DNA from 3 places in the Uliginosibacterium sangjuense genome. Region 2 is predicted to be linked to each of the others. Evidence: predicted binding sites of a transcription regulator. Region 2 holds the regulator's gene; each other region holds the start of a gene.
The links. The regulator sigma-54, encoded in region 2, starts transcription at its own class of promoters, with help from an activator protein. The targets are predictions, from matches to a motif close to TGGCACGCTTNCTGCTNA.
Positions count from the first base shown of each region.

Region 1: the regulator sigma-54 is predicted to act here: its motif matches at 5,670-5,687, upstream of NMB43_RS17230 (TorF family putative porin).
Region 3: the regulator sigma-54 is predicted to act here: its motif matches at 3,084-3,101, upstream of NMB43_RS03805 (ammonium transporter).

Region 1 is NZ_CP101132.1:3,733,546-3,740,605, forward strand. It holds gene NMB43_RS17205 (NAD(P)H-dependent flavin oxidoreductase) at 1-627, opposite strand, end outside; gene ilvA (threonine ammonia-lyase, biosynthetic) at 758-2,278, opposite strand; gene NMB43_RS17215 (GNAT family N-acetyltransferase) at 2,318-2,860, opposite strand; gene amt (ammonium transporter) at 2,960-4,456, opposite strand; gene glnK (P-II family nitrogen regulator) at 4,478-4,816, opposite strand; gene NMB43_RS17230 (TorF family putative porin) at 4,864-5,625, opposite strand; gene NMB43_RS17235 (accessory factor UbiK family protein) at 5,884-6,132, shown strand; partial or broken gene NMB43_RS17240 (YifB family Mg chelatase-like AAA ATPase) at 6,200-7,045, shown strand.
Region 2 is NZ_CP101132.1:4,012,883-4,019,942, forward strand. It holds gene ttcA (tRNA 2-thiocytidine(32) synthetase TtcA) at 244-1,104, shown strand; gene NMB43_RS18615 (FHA domain-containing protein) at 1,110-2,045, shown strand; gene hprK (HPr(Ser) kinase/phosphatase) at 2,122-3,066, opposite strand; gene ptsN (PTS IIA-like nitrogen regulatory protein PtsN) at 3,035-3,520, opposite strand; gene hpf (ribosome hibernation-promoting factor, HPF/YfiA family) at 3,660-3,983, opposite strand; gene NMB43_RS18635 (RNA polymerase factor sigma-54) at 3,999-5,504, opposite strand; gene lptB (LPS export ABC transporter ATP-binding protein) at 5,529-6,251, opposite strand; gene recX (recombination regulator RecX) at 6,238-6,696, opposite strand; gene recA (recombinase RecA) at 6,703-7,060, opposite strand, start outside.
Region 3 is NZ_CP101132.1:831,315-838,374, reverse strand. It holds gene NMB43_RS03815 (LPS-assembly protein LptD) at 1-1,713, opposite strand, end outside; gene NMB43_RS03810 (aminoglycoside phosphotransferase family protein) at 1,908-2,903, shown strand; gene NMB43_RS03805 (ammonium transporter) at 3,133-4,335, shown strand; gene NMB43_RS03800 (hypothetical protein) at 4,472-5,488, opposite strand; gene NMB43_RS03795 (transporter) at 5,570-6,379, opposite strand; gene NMB43_RS03790 (transporter) at 6,485-7,060, opposite strand, start outside.

The DNA of each region.
Region 1 (7,060 bases), 280 kb from region 2:
CTCCAAGGCCTTGAGGCACTCAGGCAGCACCCGCTCCATGTCGAAGCGCTGGTTGCCGATCTCGTCGATGCGCGGTGCGCCAAGGTGGCCGCCGGCCCAGCCCGGATGCTCCAGCACGATGGCGTCGGGCAGGATGCCGCGGCGCATCCAGCGCTTGACCACCAGGGCTACGCCGCGCGCGTCCGACAGGATGGGGATCAGTGCCACCTCCTTGAACTCCGCCACCAGCTCCGGCAGGTCCAGCGGCAGGCCGGCGCCCATCACGATGGCGTTGGCGCCGGACTTGCAGGCCTGGCGCACATAGTCGGTGTACTGCGTCACTGCGCGCATGACGTTGACGGCCACAATGCCGGCGCCCTTGGCCATGTCCAGCGCGGCCTTGATCTCGCGATCCAGCGCCTCCAGGTTGGCCTGCTCGATCAGCTCGCGCGCCTTGCCGGCGGTGCGCTCCATCAGGTCGGCGTGCAGGCGGCGCAGATCGACGCTGGCGATGGTGCCGATGCCGCCCAGCGAGGCCATGGTGCCCGCCAGGCGATGGGCCGAAATGCCGACCCCCATGCCCCCCTGGACCACGGGCAGAAGAGTGCGTCCGCGCAGGACGAGATTGGGCAGGGCGTGCTGGATCATGCTGGGCTCGATAGCAAACGACAATGACAGGACCGACCATTGTCCGCTCCGCCCAATCGCAAGCCTTGATTCACCGCAAGCCCGCCGTCCCGCGCGGGGTGGCGGCCGACGAGGGGTGGCTGCGCGCAGCTCAGCCGAGAAACAACTTGTAGGCCGGGTTGTGTGTCTCTTCGATGCTGTCGTAGCCCAGCCCGTCAAGAAAGGCCTGGAAGGCGTCGCGCTCGGCCTGCGGCACCTGCATGCCGACCAGCACACGGCCATGGTCGGCACCATGGTTGCGGTAGTGGAACAGGCTGATGTTCCAGCCCGAGCGCAGGTTGTTCAGAAAGCGCAGCAACGCACCCGGGCGCTCGGGGAAGATGAAGCGGTAGAGCAGCTCGTTGTCGGCCATCGGCGCGTGGCCGCCGACCATGTGACGCAGGTGACTCTTGGCCATCTCGTCGTCGGTCAGGTCCAGCGCCGGCAAGCCCTGCTCGGCCAGACGCGCCATCAGGGTGGCGACCTCACTGCGATCACGGATCGCCACGCCGACGAATACATGCGCCTGCGCGCCGTCGGCCAGGCGATAGTTGAACTCGGTCACGCTGCGTCCGTCGAGCAGGCTGCAGAAGGCGCGGAAGCTGCCCGGCCGCTCCGGAATGCTGACCGCCAGGATGGCCTCGCGCTGCTCGCCCACTTCGGCGCGCTCGGCGACGAAGCGCAGGCGGTCGAAGTTCATGTTGGCACCGCTGGCCACTGCCACCACGCTGAGCCCCGCGGCCTGCTCGCGCGCCAGCCAGGCCTTGGTGCCAGCCACCGCGAGCGCTCCGGCCGGCTCCAGGATGGAGCGCGTGTCCTCGAACACATCCTTGATCGCGGCACAGATCGCGTCGTTGTCGACGCGAATGATCTCGTCGACGTACTGCTGGCACAGACGGAAAGTCTCCTCGCCCACCAGCTTGACTGCCGCGCCATCGGCGAACAGGCCCACATGTTCCAGCCTGACGCGCGCGCCCTTCGCCAGCGATTGCGCCATGGCGTCGGCATCCACGGCTTCGACGCCGACGATGCGTGTCGCCGGCCGCAGGCGCTTGATGTAGGCCGCCACACCGGCAATCAGGCCACCCCCGCCGACGCAGCAGAACACCACGTCGAGCGGGCGCGGATGCTGCCGCAGGATCTCCATCCCGATGGTGCCCTGGCCGGCAATGACATCCGGGTCGTCGTAGGGATGGACGAAGGTCAGACCTTGCTCGGCCTCCAGTTGCCGCGCATGGGCGTAGGCCTCGTCGAAGGATTCACCGGCCAGCACCACCTCGGCGTCGCGCGCACGCACCGCCTCGATCTTGATCGCCGGCGTGGTCTGCGGCATCACGATGACTGCCCGCACGCCCATCTTCTGCGCCGCCAGGGCCACGCCCTGGGCATGGTTGCCGGCCGAAGCGCAGATCACGCCACGCGCGAGCTGCTCCGGCGCGAGCCGGGCCATCTTGTTGTAGGCGCCGCGCAGCTTGAACGAGAACACCGGCTGCAGGTCTTCGCGCTTGAGGTGGATGCGGTTGCCGGTGCGCCGCGAGAGATTGCTGGCGAAATCGAGCGGAGACTCGATGGCTACGTCATACACCTGGGCATTCAGGATGCGTTCGAGATAGTCGGTGGAAGCGGCGTTCATGGCGGATACAACGGGGTGCGGCCCTGCAGTATCCGATCCTCAGTCGCCTGCAGCAAGCGCCTGCAAGGCCTGCGGCGTCCACGCCATGCGAAGGGTGGCAGCGGCACCACCGTCGGGCGTGTCCTTTATCGTCTCTTCCACGCAGCGCCCGCCGAGGTATTCATAGAACGCGCGGGCCTTGGGGTTGGCCGCATAGACCCACAGAAACATCCCACTCTCCGGCCGCTGCTCACATGCCCATTGGGCAGCGCGTCGCATCAGGGCGCGGCCGAGCCCTTGTCCATGCAGGTGCGGGGCTGCATGCAGGTTGTCCAGCAGCACGCCGCATTGCGGGTCAGCATCCAGCTCCACGCAGGCAAAGCCACACAGGCTGCCGTCCTGTTCAAGCAGCCAGACTGTCCGCCGCGGATCGGGGAGCGCCAGTCGCTCACGCCACACGGCCAGTCGCTCGGCTTCGATCGGCCCGCCCAGGTAGGCCGCCGTCATCACCGGGCGGTAGGTAGCGCGCCAGCTTGCAACATGCAGTTGGGCCACCGCTTCGGCATCGGCCAGCGTGGCCTGACGCCATTGATATCCATCCATGCTTCATGTCCTCCGGTCAGCAAGGATAGCTGCCGGCACAAAAAAGGGGCGCCCAATGGGCGCCCCTCAAAGAATCCGCGAAGCGGACCCTGATCACGATCAGTAGTGGTAGGCGGATTCGCCGTGGCTGGTGACGTCCAGACCTTCGCGCTCTTCCTCTTCCGCCACCCGCAGACCGACGAACATGTCGACCAGCTTGTAGGAGATGAAGGCAACCACGCCGGACCAGATGATGGTCGTCACGACGGCCTTGATCTGGATCCACACTTGCGCGGCGATCGAGTAGTCGGGCACGACGGCGTTGGTCACGTAGTCCCACACGCCCTGGCCACCCAGCGCCGGATCGGCGAACACGCCGGTCAGGATGGCACCGAGGATACCGCCCACACCGTGCACACCGAACACGTCCAGCGCGTCGTCCGCACCCAGCATGCGCTTGAGGCCATTGACGCCCCACAGGCAGATCACGCCAGCCAGCAGGCCGATGATCAGCGCGCCGCCCACGCCGACGAAACCGGCGGCCGGGGTGATCGCGACGAGGCCGGCGACGGCACCCGAGGCAGCACCCAGCATGGAGGGCTTGCCCTTGACCATCCACTCGGCGAACAGCCAGGACAGCGTGGCGGCAGCGGTGGCGGCCCAGGTATTGACGAAGGCCAGGGCGGCGATACCGTTGGCTTCCAGCGCGGAGCCGGCGTTGAAGCCGAACCAGCCGAACCACAGCAGGGAGGCACCGATCATGGTCAGCGTCAGGCTGTGCGGAGCCATCGATTCCTTGCCGAAGCCGATGCGCTTGCCGATCAGGAAGGCGCCGATCAGGCCGGCCATGGCGGCGTTGATGTGCACCACGGTGCCGCCGGCGAAGTCCAGCGCACCCATCTGGAACAGCCAGCCTGCGGTGGCACCGGCAGCCGCACCCGCTTCAGCACTGGTGTAGGCATCGGGACCGGCCCAGTACCAGACCATGTGGCAGATCGGCAGGTAGCTGAAGGTGAACCACAGGATGGAGAACAGCAACACGGCCGAGAACTTGATGCGCTCGGCAAAGGCACCCAGGATCAGCGCCACGGTGATCGCGGCGAAAGCGCCCTGGAAGGCCACGTAGATGAACTCACTGAGGTACACCGACTTGCTCCAGGTGGCAGCTACCGACTCGATGGTCACACCCTTCAGGAACAGCTTGCTGAAGCTGCCAATAAAGGCACCACCTTCGGTGAAGGCCAGGGAGTAGCCGTACACGACCCACAGCACCGTGATCAGCGAGAACACGGCGAAGCACTGGATCAGCACGGACAGGGCGTTCTTGGTGCGCACCAGGCCACCGTAGAACAGGGCCAGGCCCGGCACCGTCATCAGGATGACGAAGGCGGTGGCGACGATGATCCAGGCGTTGTCCGCCTTGCTGGGCGTCGGCGCAGCGGCCGGGGCAGCTTCGGCAGGTGCGGCGGCTTCGGCAGCCGCAGCAGGCGCAGCCTCAGCGGCTGCGGGAGCCGACGCCACGGCTTCAGCGACGGGCGCGCTGGCATCCTGGGCGAAGGCACCGCCAGACAGCGTGACGGCAAAAGCCGTCAGCACGATGGCGAGAAACTTTTTCATTTTGGAGACTCCCTTTTCCTCTTAGAGTGCGTCGGAACCGGTTTCACCGGTGCGGATACGGATGGCCTGCAGCAGATCGAACACGAAGATCTTGCCGTCGCCGATCTTGCCAGTGTTGGCGGCCTTCTCGATCGCCTCGATCACCTGGTCGAGCAGCTCGTCGGCCACCGCCACCTCGATCTTCACCTTGGGCAGGAAATCGACAACGTATTCCGCGCCACGGTACAGCTCGGTGTGGCCCTTCTGGCGGCCGAAGCCCTTGACCTCGGTCACGGTGACGCCCTGCACGCCGATGGCAGACAGTGCTTCACGGACTTCGTCGAGCTTGAACGGCTTGATGATCGCAGTCACGAATTTCATGTTGGCTCCTTGTGATGGCGCGGCTTTCGCCGCGCCGGCTTCTGCGGTTAGAAAGTCTTGCCGACGGTCAGCACCACGGCAGCCTTGCCGAGGTTCTTGCCGTAAGCGTTGTGATAGAAGTCACCCGGCTCGCCCTTGGCGGTCGTGTCGATGTAGGCCAGGCCCCAGGTCACGCCAGCGTAGTCGGCGGTGACGCCCAGCTTCCAGTCGTTGTACGAGGCGGCGCTGAAGTCCTTGACCGACTGGCGGCCGAAGTGGGCCACGATGTTCACGCCCTCGACCACCGGGAAGGCGGCGCTCAGGTCGTAGTAGGCGCTGCCCTTGGTCTCTTCACCGTCCGGGTTCTTGGCGCCGAACAGGTTGGACAGCGAGTAGGAGTACTTGAAGGTGAACCATTGCCAGCCGACGGAACCGTACAGCTCGGTCGTGTTGGGGCTGGTCCAGCCATCGGGGTAGGTGCCCGGGTAGTAGTAGTACAGCGCGCCGAGGTCGAAGTTCACCGGGCCGGCCGAGAACTTGTAGCCGCCGTAGAAATCCCACTCCAGCGAATTGCTGACCGTACCGGCGCCGCCATCCGACAGCCAGGAGACATTGGAGCCCCAGGTTCCCACGTAGAAGCCGCTGGCATGGGCGTAGTCCGCGCCGCCCTGCAGGGCCGGCTTGCGGTTGGTCTGGGCGATGCCGCGGTAGATGTATTCCGAGGCGAGCGTGATGTTGCCGGTGAAGGTATGCGGTGAGGCAGGCTCGGCGGCCATCACGGAGGACACACCCAGGACGGACAGGGACAGGGCCAGGAGGGTTTTGCGCATGAAAGTGACTCCAGAGAGCATGGTTGGAAAAACGCAGGACCCTTAAAGCGGATTCCGTGCCAGCTTTTCAAAGCCATGGACTCCCCTCTCTTTTACATGTTCGCCAGATGACGGCGCTCAACAATGGTGCATCCCACCCCCCTCTTCACCGGCCCGCCTGCACCAAGCGCGTGCAGAAGCCACGCCCGGACCTGCCCAAATGGCCGCAAACCCCTGTGCTAGACTCGTTTCAAGCCTTCTTATGCCCAAGGAACAAGCATGCTGCCCAATCCCAAGCTCTTCGACGAAGTGGCCTCCAAGTTCTCCGAGCTGCTGGCCAACAGCCCCGCGCGCGATATCGAGAAGAACGCCAAGGCCTTTTTTGGCAGCGCGCTGGCGCGCCTTGATCTGGTGACGCGCGAAGAGTTTGAGCTGCAGCGCGAACTGCTGGCCCGTACCCGCGAGCGCCTGGATCAACTGGAGGCGCGCGTCGCCGAGCTGGAAGCCGGCGCCAAACCACGCGGCTGAGGCCGCCCCTACCGCCAAGCGGGCAGGGCATGGAGCGGGTACAGGCGGCCTCGCTACACTGCGCCGCATGTCTCTCGCTCTCGTCCACAGCCGTGCCCAGAACGGCATGCAGGCCCCGCCGGTCACGGTGGAGGTCCACCTCGGCAACGGCCTGCCTGCCATCTCCGTCGTCGGCCTGCCCGATACCGAGGTCAAGGAAGCACGCGACCGCGTGCGTGCCGCACTGGCGACGAGCCAGTTCGAATTTCCCCAGAAACGGATCACCGTCAACCTCGCGCCGGCCGACCTGCCCAAGGAGAGCGGCCGCTTCGACCTGCCCATTGCAATTGGCATCGTCGCTGCCAGCGGTCAGGTCAAAAGCCAAGAGCTGGCGCACTACGAGTTCGCCGGCGAACTGTCGCTATCGGGCGAACTACGCCCGATCCGCGGCGCGCTCGCCATGGCCTGTCAGGCCGCCGCCGCGGGGCGCAGCCTGATCCTGCCTGCCGCCAATGCGGCGGAGGCCGCACTGGCCCGCGACGCCACCATCCTGCCCGCACGCAGCCTGCTGGAGGTGGTGGCCCACCTCAACGGACACGCCCAGCTTCCCCTCGCCCCGCGCACCGAAGCGGTGCCCAGCGAAGGACATTACCCCGACCTCGCCGAAGTACGCGGCCAGGCCCAGGCCAAGCGCATGCTGGAGATCGCCGCCGCCGGCGCACACTCGCTCTTGATGTACGGCCCGCCCGGCACCGGCAAGTCGATGCTGGCCAGCCGCCTGCCCGGCCTACTCCCGCCGATGGACGAAAACGAAGCGCTGCAGGCCGCCGCCATCCAGTCGCTGGACGGCAGCTTCCGCCCCGAGCACTTCTATCGCCGCGCCTTCCGCAGCCCTCACCACAGCGCATCGGCACCGGCCCTGGTTGGCGGCGGTGTTAGAAATAAGATT
Region 2 (7,060 bases):
GCGCCGCCCACTGGCGGCGGAGACTCCATGCGTCGGTTGGCGGGCGGCGGCTGCCCGCCTGCGGCGTAGAGTCCCTGCAGGTGCCACCTTGCAGGCGTGACGGCGGGCACGATTGTGCGCCGCATCAAGCCCTATAATCCTATCGCCAGCTTCGCACCGGACATACACCTCGTGGACACGACCCGCCTCTCCCGCCCCGAACTCTCGGGCCACGCCCAGCGCCTGCAGAAACACCTCCTGCGCATGGTCGGCCAGGCCATCGTCGACTATTCCATGATCGAGGATGGCGACGTGGTCATGGTGTGCTGTTCCGGCGGCAAGGACTCCTACTCCCTGTTGAGCCTGTTGCTCGAACTGAAGCGCCGCGCGCCGATCGACTTCAAGCTCATCGCGATGAATCTCGACCAGCGCCAGCCGGGTTTCCCGGAAGACGTGCTGCCACGCTACTTCGAATCCATCGGCGTCGACTTCCATATCGAGACCCAGGACACCTACTCCATCGTCAAGGAGAAGATTCCCGAGGGCAAGACAACCTGCTCGCTGTGCTCGCGCCTGCGTCGCGGCATCATCTACCGCTGCGCGCGTGAGCTGGGCGCCACCAAGATCGCCCTGGGCCACCACCGCGAAGACATCATCGAAACCATGTTCCTGAACATGTTCTTCGGCGGCAAGCTCAAGGGCATGCCCCCGAAGCTGCTCAGCGACGACGGCCAGCACATGGTGATCCGCCCGCTGGCTTATTGCGCCGAGAAGGATCTGGAAAAGTTCGCGCGTGCCATGGCCTACCCGATCATCCCCTGCAATCTGTGCGGCTCGCAGGAGAATGCCCAGCGCAAACAGATCAAGGCCATGCTGCAGACGTGGGATGCAACGCACCCGGAGCGCCTGCGCTCGATCTTCACTGCCCTTCAGAACGTAGTGCCCAGCCACCTCGCGGATGGCAATCTGTTCGACTACAAGGGGCTGACCCGCGAGGCCACCCTAAAGGAAGGGGACATTGTGTTCGATGAAGCAGAGGTATGTGCTTCACCCGAACCGGCCGCCGCGGTGCACTGGATGAGCCGGGATAAAGACAATGTACTGATTGAGTCGGAGCCGCTTTGAACACCATGAGTCCCCCGGCCGCCACCTGCGTGCTGGTCGCCGAACTGACCGGCGCCGAGGCCTTAACCCAGAAGCTGGGCGTACGCGAGGCGGAACGCGCCATCGAGCGTGGCCGCGCACGCGCCGCACGCGCGGTCGAAGCCTATGCCGGCCACACCCTGGTCACCGAAGGCCAGCGCCTGGTGGTCGGCTTCTCGCGTTGCGACAACGCCGTGCTGGCCGCCAACGACATGCGCGAACGCGTCAGCCAGTTGCCCCCGGTATCCGGCATCTCGCTGGCCCTGCGCATCGGCGTGCATGCCGGCCCGACCGACGCCGACAGCACCACGGGCTACGCCGGCCAGTTGCTGGCCGCAGCCGGGCGCGACCAGATCCTGATCAGCAGCGAGGCCGCCGAGCAACTGTCGGAAGCGATCCGCAACCAGATCACGACACAGCAGGCACTGTCAGTGGACAGCAAGGCCGTGTATGAGCTACGCGAAGATGTGTCGGGCATGCGTGCCAGCCAGCACAACACGCCCTTCTTCAGCCGCTCGCAGACCAACTTCAGCGATGTGGTTGTCGCGGCCGATGCCGGCCCGCCCTCCGTCGCGCCGATCTCCAGCGCCCCGCGTACCCGCCTGATGCTGCGCCACCAGAGCGCCAGTTACATCGTGTCGCAGACCCACCCGGTCATGCTGGCCGGGCGCGAGGAAGGCAACGACCTGGTCATCGCCGACCGGCGTGCGTCGCGTCACCATGCCCGCATCGAGTTCCGCAATGGCACCTACATGCTGATCGACACCAGCACCAATGGCACCTACCTGGTCGACGATCATGGGCTGGAGGTGATCCTCAAGCGCAGCGAATGTCAGCTGCCCGAACGCGGGCGCATCGGCTTCGGTTACTCACCACAAGAGATCGGCGTCGAGGCCGCACTGTTCGACATCGGGAACAAGTAAGAGAAGCGATACTTCAGACGACAAACAACAAAGCCGCGTACTCCGCGGCTTCGTTGTTTGTCGCTGTGCCTGGTCCTCAGTGTTCGAAGGGGTCTTCCTGATCCAGGGCCAGGCGCTGCCGCTCCACAAACTCCTGCGTGGAGTCGATGCCGCGCAACTGCAGGATGGTGTTGCGCACCGCAGCCTCCAGCAGCACCGCCAGGTTGCGCCCGGCCGCCACCGGCAGCACCGTGCGGCGCACCGGCACGCCCAGGATGTCCTGGTCCTCGTCGTCCAGCGGCAGGCGCAAGGGCTCGTCGTCGCGCGCACCGCGCCGCTGCAGGTGGACGATCAGCTTGAGCTTCATCTTGCGGCGACAGGCCGTCTCGCCAAAGATAGTGCGGATGTTGAGAATGCCCAGCCCGCGCACCTCAAGAAAGTCCTTGAGCATTTCGGGGCAGCGCCCCTCCAGCACGCCGGAAGCGACGCGCGAGATCTCCACCACGTCGTCTGCCACCAGGCCATGGCCACGCGAGATCAGTTCCAGCGCTAATTCGGACTTGCCGGCACCGGAATCACCGGTGATCAGCACCCCGACGCCCAGCACGTCCATGAACACGCCATGCAGGGAAACGCGCTCCGCCAGCTTGCGCGACAGGTAGGCGCGCAGCACGTCGATGACGCGGGCGGATTCCAGTGGCGAGGCCAGCAAGGGCACGCCCACGTCCTCACAGTTGCGCCGGATGATGTCGGGCACTTCGCAATCGTCGGCCACGATCACGCCCGGCGGCGATGACGCAAGGATGCCCAGCAGGTGATGCTCCAGCTTGTCACGCGCCTGGCGGCGTGCCCACGCGAACTCCGCCTCGCCCATGACTTGCAGGCGATTGGGGTGGATCAGGTTGAGGTGGCCCACCAGGTCAGCCGGCCACACCTTGTTGTCGGTGACGGTGAGATAGCTGTCGAGCCGGCCTGCGATGTGGCGCAGGCGCAGGGCCGTCCGGTTGGCCTCAAACAGCTGGGCGATGCTCGTGCGTCGCATGGGGATCCCATCCGGCGAAGAGAGTGGCGACCGTCGCCACATCCTGCGCGTCTGCCAGACTCTCGCGGAACGCACGGTCACTGAACATCTGCGCCAGTTCGGACAAGAGCTGCAGATGGCTTTCGTTGGCCTGTTCCGGCACCAACATGATGAACACGAGATCGACCGGTTTATTGTCCGGCGCGTCGAATTCGATCGGCAGCGCCAGTTGGACGAAGGCCCCCACGGCCTCCTTGAGCCCCTTGATGCGGCCGTGCGGGATCGCGATGCCCTGGCCCAGCCCGGTGGAGCCCAGCTTCTCGCGTTGCATGAGGGCGTCGAACACGACCTTGCGCGACAGGCTGTGGCTGGCCTCGAACAAGGCGCCGGCCTGCTGGAATACACCCGCCTTGTCGCCAGCAGTGCAGGCAACCAGGATGTTGGCGGAGGGCAGGATGCGAGAGATCAGGTTCATGCTGGGGTAGGCATCGGGCCGACTGCGCCCGCCACGACTGGAAATTCGCCGGCGCGGATCTGCCGCCCTCGGGGCGGCAGATCCGGCTGCAGTTCGACAGGATTATATGTCCGAGTGCAGCACCGCCGTGTGCAGTGTGTTACGAGCCGATCGCCTGTTGCTTGATGCCGGCGTGGCCATGGTCAGCAGTCTTTTCCTTGTGCTTGAGGACTTGGCGGTCGAGCTTGTCCACCATGGCGTCGATAGCCGCGTAGAGGTCGTCATTGTCGCATTCGACATGGATGTCCTTGCCCCGCACATGCAGGGTCACTTCGGCCTTCTGCCGAAGCTTTTCCACCGAGAGGATGACATGCGTCGCCGTGACGTGATCGAAGTGGCGGATCACGCGATCGAGCTTGCTGGTGACGTATTCGCGCAAGGCGGCGGTCACTTCGACATGATGGCCCGTGATGTTGAGGTTCATACCGTACTCCTCTGGTTAGATCGACTTGCGCTGACTGACCGGCGGGATATTCAGCGACTCACGGTACTTGGCGATCGTCCGTCGCGCCACCACGATACCCTGCTGGCCCAACACTTCGGCAATACGGGCGTCGGACAAGGGTTTCCTTGGATCCTCCCCGCCCACCATCTGGCGAATCAGCGCGCGAATCGCCGTGGCTGAGCAGGCACCGCCTGTATCGGTGGATACGTGACTGCCGAAGAAGTACTTCAGTTCAAAAATGCCGCGTGCCGTCGCCATGTACTTCTGCGTGGTCACGCGTGAGACGGTGGATTCGTGCAGTTCGAGTTCTTCCGCGATTTCCCTCAGGGTCAGTGGTCGCATGGCGACTTCACCGTAGTCGAAGAACTGGCGTTGGCGATCGACGATGGCTTGCGAGACCCGCAGAATCGTGTCGAAACGCTGCTGCACGTTCTTGATCAGCCACTTCGCCTCCTGCAACTGCGCGGACAGCGAAGCACTGGCACCACGGTTGTTATGGAGTATATCGGCATAGACACGGTGAATCCTGAGCTTCGGCATCGCCTCCGGATTGAGGCTGGCCGTCCAGTTGCCGCGATACTTCTTCACGATCACGTCGGGCACGATGTAGCGTGCATCGAGCGCCGCGAACTGGGCCCCTGGGCGCGGATTGAGACTGCAGATGAGCTCCTGGGCGGCACGCAGCGCGTCGTCGCTGCAGCCCAGGCGGCGCTTGATCTTCTGAAAGTCGCGCGCGGCCAGTTGCTCAAGGAGTCCATCGACGATGCCCAGCGCCAGCTCGCGGCTGGGCGTGACGGGTAGATTGCGTAGCTGAAGGGTCAGACATTCCTGCAGGTTGCGCGCGCCGACACCGGCCGGGTCCAGGTTCTGCACGTGATGCAGGGCGATCCCCAGCTCTTCCACCTCCACCTCCCACTCCTCGGGAATGAGGGGCAGCAGGTCTTCGAAGCTCTGCTGCAGGTAGCCATCGTCCTCCAGTGCTTCGACCATGAAGCGCACCAGGGCGCGATCACGGTCCGACAAGGGCATCAGGGAGACTTGCGCACTGAGGTGATCATGCAGGCTGGTGGTGGCGGCCTGGAATTCCTGGAAATCCGACTCGTCGTCGTCATCGTTGCCACGCCCGCTGCCGGCCTCGCTGCGCCATTCGGCGGCTTCGCCCAGGTCGTCGTCGGAGGCCGAGTCGTAGGCCTCGTTGATGGTGTCCGGCATCTCGACCGTGGAGGGCGGCTCAAAATCCTCCTCCCCGTTGGCCTTGCGTTCGGCCGAGGCGTAGTCCGCCTCGGTGGCTTCCGCCGTCGTCGTCACCTCGGGGGCGGCCACGACTTCGCCCGCCTCATCCTCCGCCCCATCACGCTCCAGCATCGGGTTGTCGAGCAGCATGCGCTCGATTTCCTGGTTCAGCTCCAGCGTGGAGAGCTGCAACAGCTTGATGGACTGTTGCAGCTGAGGGGTCAGCGCGAGTTGTTGCGAGAGGCGGAGCTGGAGGGAAGGCTTCATGGACAGGGTTGCAGCCAGGCGCGCTCAGAGACGGAAATGTTCGCCCAGGTAGATCTGGCGTACCTGGTCATTGTGCACAATCTCGTTCGGCTTGCCACCGGCCAGCACCTCACCGGCATTGATGATGAAGGCATGGTCGCAGATGCCGAGCGTCTCGCGCACGTTGTGATCGGTGATCAGCACGCCGATACCGCGCTGTTTGAGGAAGTTGATGATCTTCTGGATTTCCAGCACGGCAATCGGGTCGACGCCGGCAAAGGGCTCATCGAGCAGGATCAGCTTGGGTTGGGTGGCGAGCGCACGGGCGATCTCGCAGCGGCGACGCTCGCCGCCCGACAGCGCAATCGCCTGGGTGTCGCGCAGGTGGCCGATGTTCAGCTCATCGAGCAGCTCGTCCAGGCGCTCCTGCATCACCGCCTTGGGCAGCTTCTGCAGCTCCAGCACGGCCAGGATGTTCTCCGCCACGGTGAGCTTGCGGAACACCGAGTTCTCTTGCGGCAGGTAGGACAAGCCCATGCGCGCACGCTTGTGGATCGGCAGGTGCCCAAGCTCGGTGGCGTCCAGTTGCACGCTGCCGCCATCGGCGCGGACCAGGCCGACGATCATGTAGAAGCAGGTGGTCTTGCCGGCGCCATTGGGCCCCAGCAGGCCGACCACCTCGCCGCTGCCGACCTGGAACGACACATCCTTGACCACCGTGCGCGCTTTGTAGCGTTTGCGCAGGCCGGACACCCTAAGCAGACTCATCGAACGGTTCTTTCAAAATCCTGCGTATCACTTCCGACGAAAAACCACGCGACTGCAGGAAGCGTGCCTGCTTCGCCCATTCTTTCGCGTCCTGCGGCGCCTGCGTGAACTTTTTCGCCCACACGCCACGCGCACGACTCAATTCATCTCCTGCCAGACCGGCCAGCGCCTCGCCGGCCAGCTCGGCGCTGACGCCACGCTCGGCCAGCTCGCGCCGGATGCGTCCGCTGCCGAAACGCTCGCCACGCGCACGCACGAAGCTCTCGGCAAAACGCTCATCCGACTGCAGCCCGGTTTCCACCATGCGCTGCACGACCGCCTCCACATCCTCGCCTTCCGCCGCCTTCGCCTTGAGCTTGCGTCGCAGCTCATGCTGCGAATGCTCGCGCGTGGCAAGCATTCGCAGGGCCTGCGATTTGAGCGAAGCGGCCGGCGCTTTCTTCATCACGGCTTATTCGGCCGCCACGACTCCCATGGCGGCCACACCCACGGCTTCGCGAATCTTGTTCTCGATCTCGCGCGCAGTCTCGGGGTGTTCGCGCAGGAATTCGCGCGCATTGTCCTTGCCCTGGCCGATCTTCTCACCCTGGTAGGCATACCAGGCCCCCGACTTGTCGACGAACTTGTGATCGACGCCCATGTCGACGATCTCACCTTCGCGCGAAATGCCTTCGCCGTAGAGGATGTCGAAGTGGGCTTCCTTGAACGGCGGCGCGACCTTGTTCTTGACGACCTTGACCTTGGTCTCGGAGCCAATGACTTCCTCGCCCTTCTTGATCGTGCCAGTGCGGCGGATGTCCAGGCGCACC
Region 3 (7,060 bases), 1.3 Mb from region 2:
CGTATTCGTGGTGTTCAGGCCAACCTTCTGGTCGGCGAAATGAAAGCGCTGCCCCACGGCGCCGCGCAACCATTCCTCACCGGAGTCGGCCTCGATCAGGCGCGAGGTGATCGCCGCGGTGAGCTGGTTGGCATCGCCGATGCGGTCGTTCCCGGAGAAGCGATTCTCGGCGAAGATCTGCGCGAAGTTGTAGTCGGCCAGGCCGGAATCGAACACAGGGATGTCATCCTGCTCACGGTAAGGCGTGCGCACGTAGAACAGTCGCGGCTCCAGGGTCTGGATCTGGCCACGCCCCTGCAAATCGGTGTCGCGCTCGAAATTGAGTCCGGTGTCGAAACTGAAGGTCGGCACCGACCGCCCCACCGACTCCTCGCCAACACTCGTCCGCCGGTCGAGTTGGTATTGCGAGAGGTGCACGCCCAACTTGGGGGTCATGTAGTAAGCCGCCCCCTGCACCGGCAGAGACACCTGCGGGTACGCCCAGGTCCGCGTGCCCTCGTCCTTCAGAGTGTGAGCAAAGCGCGTCAGCTCCATGGGCATTTGCAAAGACAAACCCTTCACATCAGGCAGCGACACCTTGCCCGTCAACTGCGGCAGGCGCTGGTAGGGCTCGTCCCCGGTGAAGCCGATCAAGGTCTGGTAATTCTGCACATTGAGACCGAAAGTCCAGCCCCCGCCGCCCGTGTTGGCCGTGACCTGGCGACTCAACAAGGTCTGGGAACTGGTCGCCAGCCGCGTCCCCATATCGGCGAAGTAGTACTCGTCGGAGGCATTGCTCACATCAATGAAGCCGCCCCAGCGCCCTGTGTTGTAGTCATGCCGCCAAGTCGTGAAGCTGCGCGCCTCGCCGGTCTGCTTGTCCTGCGGCATCATTTCGGAGCGGAAGACCCCGAAGTAGCCCGGGTTCAGGTAGCGGAACTCGCCCGACAACTGCGCGCCGCGGTCGGCCATCCAGCGCGGCGCGATGGTGGCGTCGTAATTGGGCGCGAGATTCAGGTAATAGGGCGCGCTGATGTCCAGGCCAGTGGTGTTACCGGTCGCGATGACCGGCGGCAGGAAACCGGACTGACGGCCGCCATCGAGCGGGAATTCCGCCCAGGGCGTCCACAGGATGGGCACGCCCTTGAGCCACACGCTGGCGTTGGTGGCGACCCCGGTATTACGGTCGAAATCCATGCGCGCGCTGCTGGCACGCAGGAACCAGTCGGGGTCAGGCGCCGGGCAGGAGCTGTAGGTCAGACGGTCGAAGTGGTACTGGTTCTCGCCCTGCAGCTTGAGCAGGTCCGACTCGCCGCTGAGCACCAGCTCGCGTCGGCTGTCCGGCTCACCGCGCTGCGACCGGGTTCGCACGATTTCGTAGGTGGGGGTGTAGAACTCGCCGAAATAGGTGTCGAGATTCAGCAAAGCCCGCGGCCCGCGGATCGTCTCGCCCGGTTTGGTGAGCACCACCTTGCCCTCGGCATGCAGATCGCTGGTCACCTGGTCGAGGCGCATCCGTTCCGCATTGAGCACCGTGTCCCCGCGCTCCATGCGCGCCTGGCCAACGGCATGCAGCTCCGCATCGGTGCGTCCTTCCATGCGATCGGCTTCAAGGCGCGTCGGCGGCGGCGCGGCCGGTGCCGCAGCGACGGCACCATTGGCCGCCAGCAGCGAATGCCCGAGCAAGAGGCGCGGGTCGACCTCCAGCGGAGCGGCACCCAGGGGGCGCGCCATCGCACAGACGGCAGCAGACACGGCCAAGACCAGCAAACGGGGCTGGACACCGCTTCCATGCAGGGGCCGGGGGCGGTGACGGTGGTTTCGGGACATTGAAGGTGCGGCGAAACGCGCGGCTCACCCCCGCGGGCGGCGAACCTCTGTTTGATAAGATGCCCGGATTCTACACAAAGGCGAGCAGGAGCCCCGACTTGGAACGATTGGAACAATTGCAGCACTGGCTTCACCAACAGCTTCCCGGTCTGGATTTCACGCTTCGCCCCGCCTCGGCGGACGCCAGTTTCCGCCGCTACTTCCGCGCCACGCTGGCCGACGGCAGCACCCGCATCATCATGGATGCGCCGCCCAGCCACGAGGACTGCCGCCCCTTCCTGCACGTCGCCGAACTGTTCCGCGCCGCCGGCGCCCATGTGCCGAGTGTGTTTGCGCAGGATCTGGCGCAAGGCTTCCTGCTCCTGTCAGACCTCGGCGACACCACCTACCTGTCTGCACTCACACCGGACAACGCGGCCGAGCTCTACGCCGAGGCCCTGGGCAGCCTGGCGGTGATCCAGCGCGCGAGCCGACCCGGCGTGCTGCCCGACTACGACCGCGAACGCCTGCTGCGGGAAATGGAGCTGTTCCCGGTCTGGTATCTGGCACGCCATAAAAATATCCAGCTCGACGAAAAAGAAAGCGCCGAGCTGTACGAGGTCTTCGAGCGCATCCTGGCCGTCAACCTGGCCGAGCCCAAGGTCTTCGTGCATCGCGACTTCCACAGCCGCAACCTGATGCTGAGCCAGCCCAACCCCGGCGTACTGGACTTCCAGGACGCGGTATACGGCCCGCTCAGCTACGACCTCGCCTCCCTCTTCAAGGACGCTTATATCGAATGGGAGGAAGAGCAGACCCTGGACTGGCTGGCCCGCTACTGGGAAACCGCACGCCACATCGGTCTGCCGGTCCGCGCGGACTTCGCCGATTTCCACCGCGACTACGAGTTCATGGGCGCCCAGCGCCACATCAAGGTGCTGGGCATCTTCGCCCGGCTGTACCACCGCGACGGCAAGGACGGTTACCTCAAGGACATGCCGCTCGTCTTCAAGTACCTGCGCACCACCTGCCGCCGCTATCGCGAGCTCTACCCCCTGGCCCGTCTGCTGGAACGCATCGAGCCGCAAGGCAGCAGCGTGGCCTACACTTTCTGACGCAACGCACCAATCACGCGCAACCACCCGACGCGCTACGCACCAAATTGCTCACAGGCACAATCAATAAGCCGGAAACAAGCACCAATAACGTGCCACCAACAAGACTCCAGGCACCAAACATGGGAAATCCTGTTCGCCAGAAAGGCATAAGCCAATGATTTTCAAAGACTAAAAACCAGGCCCGAAATCTGCTTTCGGCTCCGCCGTCGTGCATAAGGAGTCCATAATGGAGCAGATCAAAATATCAACCGATGTACTTTTCGTGCTGCTGGGCGCCATCATGGTGCTGGCCATGCACTCCGGGTTCGCCTTTCTTGAACTCGGCACCGTCCGCAAGAAGAACCAGGTCAATGCCCTGGTCAAGATCCTGACCGACTTCGCGGTCTCCACCATCGCCTATTTCTTCATCGGCTACGGCATCGCCTACGGCCTGCACTTCATGGGCGACGCCGCCAGCCTGACCCAGGCCAGTGGCTACGAGTTGGTCAAGTTCTTCTTCCTGCTGACCTTCGCGGCGGCCATCCCGGCCATCGTCTCGGGCGGCATCGCCGAGCGCGCGCGCTTCGCGCCGCAACTCGCCGCCACCTTCCTGGTAGTCGGTTTCGTCTACCCCTTCTTCGAAGGCATCGCCTGGAACAAGCACTTCGGCCTGCAGGACTGGCTGCAGGCCAGCTTCGGCGCCCCCTTCCATGACTTCGCGGGCAGTGTGGTCGTGCATGCCGTGGGCGGCTGGATCGGCCTGGTCGCCGTGCTGATGCTGGGCGCGCGTCGCGGCCGCTATCACAAGGACGGCGCCATCGCCGCCCACCCGCCTTCCAGCATCCCCTTCCTGGCCCTGGGGGCGTGGATCCTGATCGTCGGCTGGTTCGGCTTCAACGTGATGAGCGCGCAGAAGATGGAGGCCATCACCGGCCTGGTCGCGCTCAACTCGCTGATGGCCATGGTCGGCGGCACCCTGGCCGCGTTACTGCTGGGCCGCAACGACCCCGGCTTCGTGCACAACGGCCCGCTGGCGGGGCTGGTAGCGGTCTGCGCCGGTTCCGACGTGATGCACCCGGCCGGCAGCCTGATCGTCGGCATCGTGGCAGGCGCCCTGTTCGTCCAGCTCTTCACGCTGACGCAGAACCGCTGGAAGATCGACGACGTGCTGGGCGTCTGGCCACTGCATGGCCTGTGCGGCGCCTGGGGCGGCATCGCCGCCGGCCTCTTCGGCCAGCAGGCGCTGGGCGGGCTGGGCGGGGTCAGCCTTGCCAGCCAGGTCATCGGCACCCTGGGCGGCATTGCGGTGGCGCTGCTGGGCGGCGTGATCGTCTACGGCGGCCTGCGGGCGGCGGTGGGCATCCGCCTATCCCCCGAAGAAGAATTCGACGGGGCCGACCTCAGCATCCATCGCATCACGGCGACCCCGGAACGCGAGACGAACTGGTAGTCCGCGCTGAAAACAAACAATTCGGTTCGTTGAGCGCAGAACTTCAGGCCGTTGGTTTATATGAGTTTACAAACCACCGGCCTGAAGACGCGGCCTGTCGCGCCATTGAACATATCAAGCAATACTCGCAGGACACCTAGAAGCTAACCGCAATCCCCACGGACGTACCTTCGACGTTATTGCCAAAGCGATAGCGGAAGACAAGGCGGGTACGGGTAATGATGACGTCGTGAGCACTCGAATCCAGCTCAAGTCCAAAACCCAGCGATGTGAGCTGATCAAAACCGAGCAGGCCGGCCTGATCTCCAAGATAGGTGGTGTGGGCCGCTTCAAGCACATAGCGCACGGGTCGTCCCAGTGCATTGAGTCCGGTCGGTGCCCGCCAGCGGGTCCACAGGCTGAGGGTCTCACCAGAAGCACTGCTCTCGAACACCGTGTCGTAGCTCTTGAGCTGGACATTGGAGTATCGCCATTCGACATCGATCTCGCGTGCGGGGGCGTAATCCTCGTAATCAAGCATCACCGAACCGCCCAGTCCGTAGGCGTTCATATGCCCACCCTGCAAAAAGCTGAAGTTGGCGTCGAGCTTGTTTTCAATGGCCGTGGAAACCGTGGTGAGCGTACTCGCGAGCGAACCCACCATGAAGTTGAAGATGGGTCTGAGCTTGAGCTTGTCGGCCAGCATGAAATCCCAGCCCACCCCGCCGCTGAGGCTGCCCGAGGTCCATTTGGCCGGTAGCAGGGCCTCGGTCTGCCCATTGCTGGCGAGAAAGGTCGGATCGTAACGCGCGTAGGCGACGCCGCCTTCCAGGTAAAGCGGAAAGCTCTTGCTGATCGAATCCCCTCCGGCGAGCTGCGACATCACGAGGGACGAGCTTTCGGCACTGCCTGTTCCGGCATCCATGCTCAAGGTGCTGCTGGTCAGATCCGGGACGGCCGAGAAACTCATCAGCGCCAGCATGCTTTCGGCATTGCGCTTGACCCTGTCGGACTTGACGCTGAAGGGTGGAGCACTCTGAGCGGAAACAGAGCCCAGGCTGTGTATGACAAGCAGGCAGAGGCCGCCAACCATCCTCAAGCTGGCACGCTTGAATTCGGCAATCAAATTGAGCCCTGTGGTTCGAGTCCGGCGCGCTTGTGTCTGGTAGTGCATGCTAGGGACCTGTTGTTACCTGCCGCACCTATGAGAAACGGTCAGCGCACGCCAGCCCATGTAGTGGCTCAGGCGGGATCATCATTTCGGGAACAGCAGCGTCAGTTGAGCCCGTACCCCCCAGCCTTTCTGGGCGCCGTCCGCTGCCTCGGCCCAGTATTTCCCGGCCACCGCGAACTGCATCACCTGGGAGCCGAGCTTGAAGAGCTGGCCAACCTGCACGATCAGCGGCACCGTCCACTGCTTGGCGCGCCAGTCGTAGACCGATTCTGTATAGGCACCGATGGTCGTGTGGGTCTTGGTCGTGTAGCTCATGAAGGGCTGCACGGTCGTCAGGTTGACGCCTTCCCGCTCCCCGTCCCCGGCCACTGACCAGATGTGGCTGCCCAGGTAGCCCACTGTCCATGGCCCGCTCTGCCTGAGCACCACCCCCGTCGGTCCGAGCCCCAGCTTTTCGGTACCCAGCGTCGATTCACTTGCAGTCGGCAGCAGCTCGACAACGCCCACGCCCCAGATCCAGCCGCCCGCCGTGGGAGCCTTGGGTGAGAAGAACTGGCTGGCGCTGGTGTCGCCCAGGCCGGACTGGTTGACGGTCGCTGCCGGAAAGCCCTGGCGATCGACGAAGGGCACGATGGTGCGCGTGACCAGGTTCCAGTCCTGGCTGATTTCAAAGGGCACCACGGGCTGGAAGACCAGGCTGTCGACCGAGCCGCCTTTGTTCACGCCGCCGTATTCGTCATGGTTGTACTGGATCGGCACGCTGATGAGCGCGGCAACCGGATTGGAGAGTTTCTTGGCCAGTTCGGCGGCTTGGTCTTCCTGTGCATACGAGCCGACGCTCATGGTCACGGCGACCATCGCCAGGCCAACACTGACAAGTGCTTTCAGCATCGTGCTTTCCGTTTCTGTTGTGTCGGAAGGTGGCCCCCCGGATCGAGTCATCACAGCCCAGACCCCCGCGGGTGTCGGCGAGGGCTGCCGCGTCGGATGCTTGCGTCATTCTCCCTTCAGCCGACGCGCGCCTTCGATGATCGGATGCCAGCCCGAGATGAGGGTGATCATGAAACTATCCATGCGCATGTCGCCGGCGCTGTTGTCGTTGCCCGTCGATTTGTAGCCGAAGGTGAGGTTGATGTTTTCGTTGATCTTCCAACCCAGCGTCAGGCCAAAGGCGACGTCATTGCGCTTTTCGCCAGCCACCCCATTGATCGTGGACTTGCCGCCGCTGTACCAGGACGCATCCAGCGAGCCCCACAAGGTTTCGTTGAAGTCGCGCGTCAAGTGAGCATCGAGCTGCAACAGGGGATCGGTCTTGAGGGTCTGGCCCACGTAGTCGGTGTTGTCACCGAAAATCCACGCCGAGGGCAGCAGTTCGAAGGTGGTGCGCCGTCCCGGCACCCAGGCGCCGATCTGCATCACCATGGGTGCGCCAATGCGGCCATACCAGCGGTTCTGCCCGATATTCAGGGCCTGCTTGCTGTTGTACTCGCCGATCGGCAGCGCCAGGTCGGCCAGCAGATCCAGCGAAAATCCCGGCTCGTAGCGAATTGCGTCGGGAATGGTCCGCTGCGC